DNA from 3 places in the Oryzifoliimicrobium ureilyticum genome. Region 2 is predicted to be linked to each of the others. Evidence: predicted binding sites of a transcription regulator. Region 2 holds the regulator's gene; each other region holds the start of a gene.
What was found. Region 2 encodes LexA, which represses DNA repair genes until DNA is damaged. Its sites were predicted from a motif close to TGTTCNNNNTGTGTTCNG; they were not measured.
Positions count from the first base shown of each region.

Region 1: a site for LexA is predicted at 1,750-1,767, ahead of uvrA (excinuclease ABC subunit UvrA). Genes of this name have one in related genera too.
Region 3: a site for LexA is predicted at 1,521-1,538, ahead of VQ830_RS09810 (ImuA family protein). Genes of this name have one in related genera too.

Region 1 is NZ_JBBBVQ010000002.1:108,073-111,352, forward strand. Features, by position in the region: gene VQ830_RS03695 (heavy metal translocating P-type ATPase) at 1-832, opposite strand, end outside; gene VQ830_RS03700 (single-stranded DNA-binding protein) at 1,101-1,619, opposite strand; gene uvrA (excinuclease ABC subunit UvrA) at 1,887-3,280, shown strand, end outside.
Region 2 is NZ_JBBBVQ010000015.1:48,291-51,570, forward strand. Features, by position in the region: gene VQ830_RS19215 (acid phosphatase) at 1-885, opposite strand, end outside; gene lexA (transcriptional repressor LexA) at 1,111-1,830, shown strand; gene VQ830_RS19225 (ComEC/Rec2 family competence protein) at 1,811-3,280, opposite strand, start outside.
Region 3 is NZ_JBBBVQ010000005.1:252,211-255,490, reverse strand. Features, by position in the region: gene VQ830_RS09825 (HpcH/HpaI aldolase/citrate lyase family protein) at 1-691, shown strand, start outside; gene VQ830_RS09820 (DUF1737 domain-containing protein) at 688-894, shown strand; gene VQ830_RS09815 (metallopeptidase family protein) at 954-1,397, opposite strand; gene VQ830_RS09810 (ImuA family protein) at 1,560-2,510, shown strand; gene VQ830_RS09805 (Y-family DNA polymerase) at 2,494-3,280, shown strand, end outside.

The DNA.
Region 1 (3,280 bases), on a different contig from region 2:
CAGCCATGATGGCGCGCCGCGCAATGGGGATCAGGCCAACAAGCATCGCTGCAATGAAAAGCCAGGATTCTGCAGCAGGAACGAGATGCCCGATGACATAGGCTGCAACCAATGCCAGGCCTGAATAAATGGTCAGGCGGCCTTTGCCGCTTCTCCACCATGGGCCGTCCTGAGGCGCGTGACTGTGGCCGTGCAGGCCCTCCAAGTGCTCGTGGGCGGAATTTGGTTTCGACCCCTGTCTATGAATCGTGTAGCCGAGAGCCTTTACCTGCTTTTCAACCGCTTGCGGATCGAGCTCGTTTGCATGGCGAACGGTCATTTTGCCGCTTGTCACGGAGACAGTCACGTCATCAACGGTGTCGAGGCGCCTGACGGCTGTTTCGATCTTCGCCGCACAAGAAGCGCAGTCCATTCCGCCGATCGCAAATCGCGTTTCCTGAAAACCGACACCATCATGCTTCACATCCGAATGCTTCTCATGGGGGGACGCGTGTTGATGGTCGTGATCATCATCATGATGATGCGAGTGATGCTCATGCCCTTCGTGCTGGTGGTGCTCATGCTCATGCTCATGTTCGTGAGCGCTGCAGGCATGATCGTGAGAATCTGAAACAGAGCTCTGCGGCAACGCCGCGACCTCATAGCCGAGGCGGCGTACGCGACGCTCGATATCCAGTAAGTCTGCCGTCGCGTCGTGTTCAATCGACAACGTCTCAGAGGACACAGACACTGAGACCTCTTTGACGCCCGAAACACGGCGCACGGCCGTATCGATTTTCGTTGCGCAGGACGCACAATCCATTCCAGAAACTTTGTATCTGGCGTTCAGGATATCCGACACTTTCAAAGCTCCTTTACAGCTCAGCTATTAGGAGCGGTCTAACCTCTACAGTCGCTATAGATGCAAGAGCAAAAATCACGATATGACGATGAGCGATTTAGGATGCTGAAATTATAAAGAATGGAGCTCGCAACGTGAGTGCCACAAGTTTCGGGAAGACCTAGGCGATCAATCGACGGCACAATAATGAAAAAACCGGGTGAGCCGTCAGCTTACCCGGTGATCATCGCATCCGGCGTAAAAGTATGCCGAGCGTGTCTCAGAAAGGAATGTCGTCGTCGAGGTCCCTTGAGAAGTTGCTTCCCCCGCCGCTGTTTCCACCGCTGCTCCGCCCGCCGGACGGTTGTGACGGCTGACCATAGTCGTCACCATAGCCACCACCGTAATCATTGCCGCCTCGGCCGGAAGACGCGCCGCCGCCTTCACCGCGATTGTCCAGCATTGTTAGTGTCGAGTTGAAACCCTGCAGTACCACTTCGGTGGAATAACGGTCCTGCCCGTTCTGATCCTGCCATTTGCGAGTCTGCAACTGCCCTTCAATGTAGAGCTTCGAGCCCTTTTTGACGTATTGCTCGACAACCTTGGTCAGGCCTTCGTTAAAGACCACGATATTATGCCATTCGGTCTTCTCACGCCGTTCGCCTGAATTGCGGTCGCGCCATGTTTCAGACGTTGCGATGCGCAGATTGGCGATCGGACGACCGTCCTGCGTACGCCGGATTTCCGGATCAGCGCCGACATTGCCAATTAAAATTACCTTGTTCACGCTGCCAGCCATACGTCACCTCGTTTGCCGGCAAGTGCCCGGCATTTTCTTTCCATTGGCTTCATCTTACCCCTGAATTCTCAAGGATGAAACCGCGTCAAAGGCATAGCCTTGAGCTGCAGCCATTCATCCACAAAGAATTCGTTCTTTATTTGTTCTAATTTTTCCATATGATCCCGTCAAGAGAATCGAAAAGCATCCTCGAAACCGCTTTCGGCCTCGACTCACGCAAAAGTGCCATTAAATAAAGGGCTCCCTCAGGATTAAAAGCAGAACAAGATGAGCGAACTGAAGACGATTTCCATCCGCGGCGCCCGTGAGCACAATCTGAAAGGCGTTGACCTCGATCTGCCGCGGAACAAGCTGATCGTGATGACAGGGCTATCGGGATCGGGCAAATCTTCCCTCGCCTTCGATACGATCTACGCGGAAGGCCAGCGACGCTACGTCGAAAGTCTGTCGGCTTATGCGCGTCAGTTTCTGGAAATGATGCAAAAGCCAGATGTCGATCAGATTGACGGGTTGTCGCCTGCCATCTCCATTGAGCAAAAGACGACCTCTCGCAATCCTCGCTCGACGGTCGGCACCGTCACCGAAATCTACGACTACATGCGCCTGCTCTTCGCGCGCGTGGGTGTACCCTATTCTCCAGTCACGGGCCTGCCGATTGAGAGCCAGACCGTCAGCCAGATGGTTGACCGCGTGCTGACCTTTGGTGAAGGCACACGACTTTATATCCTTGCGCCGCTCGTACGCGGCCGGAAAGGCGAGTACAAGAAAGAACTCGCTGACCTCATGAAGAAGGGCTTCCAGCGCGTCAAAATTGATGGCCAGTTCTACGAGATTGCTGAAGCTCCCGCGCTCGACAAGAAGTACAAGCACGACATTGACATCGTCATCGACCGCCTCGTCGTGCGCGAAGATATTGGTTCGCGACTGGCCGATAGTTTTGAAACCGCTTTGAAACTCGCCGACGGCCTCGCCGTCGCGGAATTTGCCGACAAGCCCCTTCCCATGGAAGAAACGGCAGCAGGTGGTTCGGCAAACAAGTCTCTGAACGAAACGCATGAACGCGTCCTGTTTTCCGAGAAATTTGCCTGCCCGGTTTCCGGTTTCACCATTCCCGAAATCGAACCAAGGCTTTTCTCCTTCAACAATCCAGCTGGCGCCTGCCCGACATGCGACGGCCTCGGCAGCCAGCAGAAAATCGACTCCGATCTCATCGTGCCCGAAGCAGATCGAAAGTTGAAGGATGGTGCGATCGCGCCGTGGGCCAAATCGTCCTCGCCTTATTACAACCAGACGCTCGAAGCGCTCGGACGTCACTTCGGCTTCAAGATGACGGCGCGCTGGAACGAGTTGTCGAAAGAAGCGCAAGCAGCAATCCTGCACGGCACGGACGAAAAAATCGAATTTCATTACGCCGACGGTGCGCGCTCCTATACGACGCACAAAAGCTTTGAAGGCATTGTCACCAATCTGGAGCGGCGTTGGAAAGAAACCGACTCCGCCTGGGCGCGAGAAGAAATAGAGCGCTACATGTCGGCGGCCCCCTGCCCGGCCTGTAACGGTTATCGTCTGAAGCCGGAAGCGCTTGCCGTAAAGATTTCCGGTTTGCACATCAGCGAAGTGTCGAACATGTCAATCCGCGTGGCGCGTGATTGGTTCGAGGC
Region 2 (3,280 bases):
CCCCAACTCGAAGGCACGCGTCAGCATCTCCTGGTATCGTTGCGGAACCAGATAGGCCATGGCAAGTGCATCCCTCCAAGCTTCGGCCGTGTGGCCGCTTGGAAATCCGCCATCCTCAACGGGCTTGCTGCTTTTCGCAGGCACAAGAGTCGGCAGGAGGACCACCTCGTTACTCCAGCGGAACGGGCGAGCATATTTGAAGTAGCGCTTTGCCGGCTCTGTTGAACCGTTCTCGCTGACCGCGTTGATGAGATCGACTGCGAGTCCAAGATCCGGATTGGCGGGGGTGTTGGCCTTCGTGTCCTGCCTACTACCAAATCCCCGATCGTTGCCGCTGTCCTCGTATTTGACTTTATCGGCATCGGCAGCGACCGATGTGATGCTGGTGGTTTGCTTCGATCCAGCCTTCCATGCCTCCATCAAAGGACCGAGGCCATCGACAATGCTGGCGTTCTTACCGCGCCTGTCATCGAGATAGGCTGCGATAGCTTCATTGGCGGTTCTCTCCCGCGTTGCCTTCACGACATATGCAATATTGGCTTCATGAACGGCCTTATTGCGGATTTGTCCGTCGGTGGGACTGAACGGCACACCGTTCCAGTCGGTCGACTTCACAGCAGGGCAACCGTCTTTTGCGGGTGCTTCAACACCCGCGTCCACGAAGGGCGTTCTTGGCGTCCAAATGTCCAAAAAGCCGGATAAAAGAAAAACCGCTGCGTTGGTGTCCAGCGTGGCATGACACGCATCGCCTCTCAGGTTTGTGTTGCCCGCGCGGATGTAAGGGATGGGCTCAGCCGAGGACGATTCGGCGAAGGCCGTAGAAGAGACGGACGACAGCAACGCGGCCGCTGTAAAGCTTATCAGGAAATCGCGAAAAGTAATCATGCTCGAACCTCAGCCAACAGGTGATGCCAAATACGAATGAGATCGTGCACTAAGGCGATAGTTTTATGACAGCCAATCCACGTGTCGTAATCCTATCCGGCATCGGGCCCAACTTCACCGGACGAAGCCTTGGAAAAATCAACCTCTATAAATTTGGGCTTGCGGAACACACAATGAACAGCTAGTTTCGTTCTTGATTTGTTTCATATTTTTGAGGGTGGTTTAATGTTGACGCGCAAGCAGCAGGAGCTCCTTCTGTTCATTCATGAACGCATGAAGGAGTCGGGGGTACCGCCATCTTTCGACGAGATGAAGGATGCGCTCGACTTAGCTTCCAAATCAGGTATCCACCGGCTGATCACAGCTCTGGAAGAACGCGGCTTTATTCGCCGGCTTCCGAACCGGGCGCGTGCGTTAGAAGTTATCAAACTGCCTGAGACATTTCCGCCGGCAGCACAGCCGCGGCGTGGTTTCTCACCCAGCGTTATCGAAGGCAGCCTGGGAAAAACACAACCGCCTCCTACGCCCGCGCCAAAGCCGGTGCAGATTGAAGGCAATGGCGGCATTTCAGTGCCCGTTATGGGACGTATTGCGGCCGGTGTACCCATTTCCGCCATTCAGAACAACACGCACGATATTACCGTACCTCCCGATATGGTTGGCCCTGGCGAGCATTATGCGCTTGAGGTCAAAGGCGATTCAATGATCGAGGCGGGAATTTTCGATGGCGATACTGTCATCATTCGCAACGCCACCACGGCAAATCCAGGAGAAATTGTCGTGGCGCTGGTCGACGATGAAGAGGCGACGCTGAAGCGGTTCCGCCGCAAGGGGGCCTCCATCGCACTGGAGGCAGCAAATCCCGCTTATGAGACCCGGATTTTTGGGCCTGATCGCGTCAAGATCCAGGGGAAGCTGGTCGGGCTTATTCGGCGTTATCATTGATGGGCGGGAGCTGATCGTCGTAGCGGTCAGCTCTCCAGTCATAGCTGCGTTGGCGTGTCCAGGGGCGCTGCAACTTGCCCTCAAATGCAGTCGTGATGACAGGAGAGCCCAGATCGTCGATCCGCAGCTCAACGGATCCAGTGCGGCGAAGAGATTGTCCTGTGAAGAGCAGGGAACCAGACCTGCAAGATGTGAGACGGACTCGTGCAGCAAGGACGACGATATCAGCAGTGTCGCATGCAGGCCCTAAATAGATCGGGCTCTTGATTGTGATCACACTATAACCGCTACTTAATTTTGCGGCACACCATGCTTTATTGGCGCAAATGAATGTTTGCTCGAAACTGTTCGCCAACGCCTGACGCATATTGGCTTCAACGTCCGATGCCTCAGCCCGTGACAGTCGGCGGTTGCGGTCATCTTCCTTCACCGATGGCAGAGGGTTTTCAACTTCGGTCGGCTTAGTATGCTCTTCCAAGACAAGAGCGTGTTGCCATTGGGCGAAGATAAAATCGGGCGGGCCAGCGCGATTTGACGCGATCGCATGATCTTGAACGATCCCAACAAGCTCTCCGTCTTCGGCAATCAGTAGATCCGGCACAGGCGCTCCTGGTGCCAGCATCAAGTAGATAGACGCAAGTCCTATCAGAGCTGGTCCTATCAATCTCAGTCTGGTCCTCGTCAGTGTGAAGATCAGGAAACCAAGGACGGCGGTTGCGAAATACCATGATGGCATCCGTCCAATGTCCATGGTCCCACCCCAACTGGAAACCCACTTTGCGATCTCGATAACAAGTTCCAACCCAAAACCGACGATTGGCCAGAGCCAACCGTCGAGACCGAACGGCATGAGCATCATTGCCGCCGTTCCAAAAGGCATAACGATAAAGCTGATGATCGGCATCGCCATAAGATTGGCCGGCAGGCCATAGGCCGTCAGCCGATGAAAATGCTCGGCAGCAAAGAGTGCCGTGGAAAAGCCGTCGATCATCGATGATAACAAAATGCCGCCGATGAACTTGCCGATCAGTGAAAGCGGCTTGGCAAAGGGTAATCGCGCTGTGATCCCGGGCGCGCTGCTTCTTCGGGTCCATAAAGCGTAACTCGCCACAAGCGCTAGCGTAGCGGCATAGGACATCTGAAAGCTGGGTCCCAGCGCTTCCGATGGAGAAAGAACAAGAATGATGATGGCTGAGATGGCTACATTGCGCAGGCTGATCGACGGCCGGTCGACAAGGACGGCAATCAGCATGACGGCCATCATGATGAACGCACGTTCGGCGGATACCGCAAAGCCGCAAATCATGTAATAGGCGCAGAGCGTCAGAAGTGCTCCGACGGCGGCAATTTTCTTTGTCGGATAGGTGTGAACGATCTTCGGAAACAGACTGAGAAGATAGCGCAGACCGACAAAGAAGATGCCGGCTGACAGGGCCATGTTCAAGCCCGA
Region 3 (3,280 bases), on a different contig from region 2:
TGCCTTAGACACCCCTTTTGCCCGAGCCGACATCGATCTCGTGACGCAACTTTGTCCCGATGCCGTGCTTCTGCCAAAGGTAAGCGAGCCGCAAAGCGTTCTTGCTCTGATTGACAACCTGTCGGACCGCGATGCACCAGACGACCTGCGCATTTGGGCCATGATCGAGACGGCCCGAGGGATCTTGAACGCAGCCGCTATTGCCGAAACGGGCCGCACCCGCCAATCAAGGCTCGATTGCTTTGTGATCGGCCTCAACGATTTGCGCAAGGAAACCGGCGTAATGCCGCTGCCCGGCCGTGACTATCTGAGCAGCTGGATGATGCAGACCCTGCTGGCGGCGCGTGCTTACGGTCTCGACATCATCGACAGCGTTTTCAATGATTTCAAGGACGAGGCCGGCTTTGAAGCGGAATGCCGGCAAGGCAAGGCGATGGGCTTTAACGGCAAAATGCTGATTCATCCCCTTCAGATCGAAGCGGCAAACCAAACTTTTGGATTGGACGAACAAGGTATCCGTGAGGCCGAAGACATTATCGCAGCCTTTGCAAGGCCGGAAGCAGAAGACCTCAACGTCATTGAGATCGACGGAAAAATGGTGGAGCGCCTGCATCTTGTTCAAGCGCAGGCTCTCGTTCATAAAGCACAGCTGATCAAAGCGCGTCGTCAAGCGCAAGGAAAAATGCCATGAAGCTCTATCGCCTCCTGACCGGTCCCGATGATGCAAGCTTTTGCCATCGCATCACTGCAGCCCTCAATAAAGGCTGGTCTTTGTCAGGCTCGCCATCCGTGACCTTCAATGCCAATACCGGCCAGATCATTGCAGCACAGGCCATCGTCAAGGACGTGGAAGGCAAGGACTATCATCCGGACATGAAGCTGTCGGAGCAATAGCAAACACACAGCCGATCGGCTCAAATACAGCGAATTAGAGCCATGAAAATCGCCAAACTTTATGTCTGGCGATCGCTCATTTCTTCGGCGCTTGCTTCAATGCGCTCCATATCCGCATCGCTCAGTCCGAAATGATGGCCTATTTCATGGATAAGGACATGGGTGATGATATCGCCCAGAGTTTCCTCATGCTCTGCCCAATAATCGAGGATGGGTCGCCGATAAAGGCGAATACGATTGGGCATTTCTCCTGTTTCGACGGTAAATCGTTCGGAAAGTCCACGGCCTTCAAACAACCCCAGAAGATCGAACGGCGTCTCAAGCCCCATATCCTCGAAAACATCGTCGTCTGGAAAATCTTCGATCTCGATCGTCAGATTGGTGGTGAGCGCCCTAAATTCTTCCGGTAGGTGGCTATAGGCCTCCATTGCCAAAGATTCGAAGGTTTTCAGCGTCGGCGAATAGCGATCGCGCCAATCTTCGCTTTGGTCCATCACAGCCATTTCACATCCTTTCGTTCAGGCGCATATAAGCCGTTTGAGAAGATTTTTCGAGAGTGGAATCAAAGCCTGTCTCAAAATCGCAAATGAGTCCTGTTGACTCTTCGGCCCTCCTCTGGAATCCATAAGAACATAACAAGAACACAAGCTTCTGGAGTGATCGTCATGGCAGATGCGGCCTTGGCGCGCGCGCAGCTTTTTGCGCTTCGCGAAACCATTGCAAGGCTGGAGGGAAAACCCGCGCCGGCAATCGAAGCGGCACGGCGACAGGCTTTGGCCGAGGCCGTTTCGCATGATCAAGACCGCAGCAAACGCGAACGGCTTGCCTTGGGGTTGACCGATCTTGATGAAGCCTTGGATGGCGGGCTGCCTCTTGATGCAGTGACGGAAATCAGGACCGATCGATTTCGAGATGCCGGTGCAGGCATTGGCTTCGTGCTGGCAATCATTGCATTGGCGGACGCGCAATTAGAACACAGCCGAACCTCCTGCCCTATCTTATGGATCACGGACAGGATTTCCTCCTTGGAAGCAGGTTTTCCTTATGTCGTCGGGCTGCAGCAGACCTATGGTTTGCATCCTGCTCGGTTCTTCCATGCTAGGGCTCGCCATATCGAAGAGGCTCTCTGGATTTCCGAGGCAGCCTTGGAAGGCGGCGTCTTTCAAAGCACGGTTCTGGAGGTTGCCGGCAATCCGAAAAATTTCGGTCTCACCGAAAGCCGCCGCCTCAGCCTGCGGGCAAAGCAGGCGGGCAAACCAATTTTTCTTTTGAGGCAAGCCGGAGAGGAAGAGGCCGGCAGCACGCAGTTCCGCTTCTCGCTTTCACCAATGCCTTCGAGCCTGCGCCCCTTGCCAAACGGCGCCTTTCTTCAAGGCAGCATCGGCCATCCGCTCTTTCGTGTCATCCTGGAAAAGAGCCGCAATCCCGCTCCTCTTTCTTTTATTCTGGAATGGAGTTCCCATGATCGCCGGTTCCTCGCTCACCGCCCCTCAAGCATGTCAGCTTTTCCGGAAGAACGCGCAACGTATCCTGGCTCTCGCCTTTCCGCATCTGGCGACAGACAGGATATGCCGCGCACAATGGGGTCTGTCGTGGCGCTTGACCGGACGGCCTGATGCTGCGCCGATCGTCTGCTTTGGACCGCAGGATAATGCGCTGAGACTGACGGCGCTGGATGAAAAGGCAGAGTTGATCGGCCTTCGCAAAGGCCAAGGCGTGACAGAAGCACGAGCCATATGCCCCCATATTGCGTTGCATGAGGAGGATGCGGCAGCCAATCGGCGGCTGCTGGAAGCCATTGCCGATTGGTGCGATCGTTATACGCCGCTTGTTTCCATCGATGGGAAGGATGGCCTGTTCCTTGATATCACTGGCTGCAGCCATCTTTTCGGCGGCGAAAAAGCGATGCTGGACAATATTCTCACGCGCCTTTTCCAGATGGGTTTCGATGTGCGTGGAGCGATTTCCTCTTCCGCCGCATTATCTTTTGCCACGGCACGCTTTGGCCATGGGGGTATTATCGAAGATAACGCTATCGAAGAAACGGCAGCGCCTCTTTCCGTTGCGGCTCTTCGTTTGGAAGAACCCACCCTGGCGGCGTTGCGTAAGCTTGGCCTCAAGCATATCGGCGATCTCCTTCATCTTCCCCGCGCCTCACTGGCACGCCGCTTCGGCCTCGAAGTTCTTTTGCGTCTCGACAGAGTGCTCGGCCTTGATGAAGAGCCCTTGTCCCCACGTCTTCCTGTCGCACCCTTGTCTGCGGAGCGGCGTCTTGCCGAGCCGGTCGGAACAGTTGAGGTTATCCTGGATATAACACGGCAGATTGCCGCGGCCTTGAAACCATCGCTGGAAGCTAAAGGGCTTGGAGGCCGTGTGTTCGAACTCG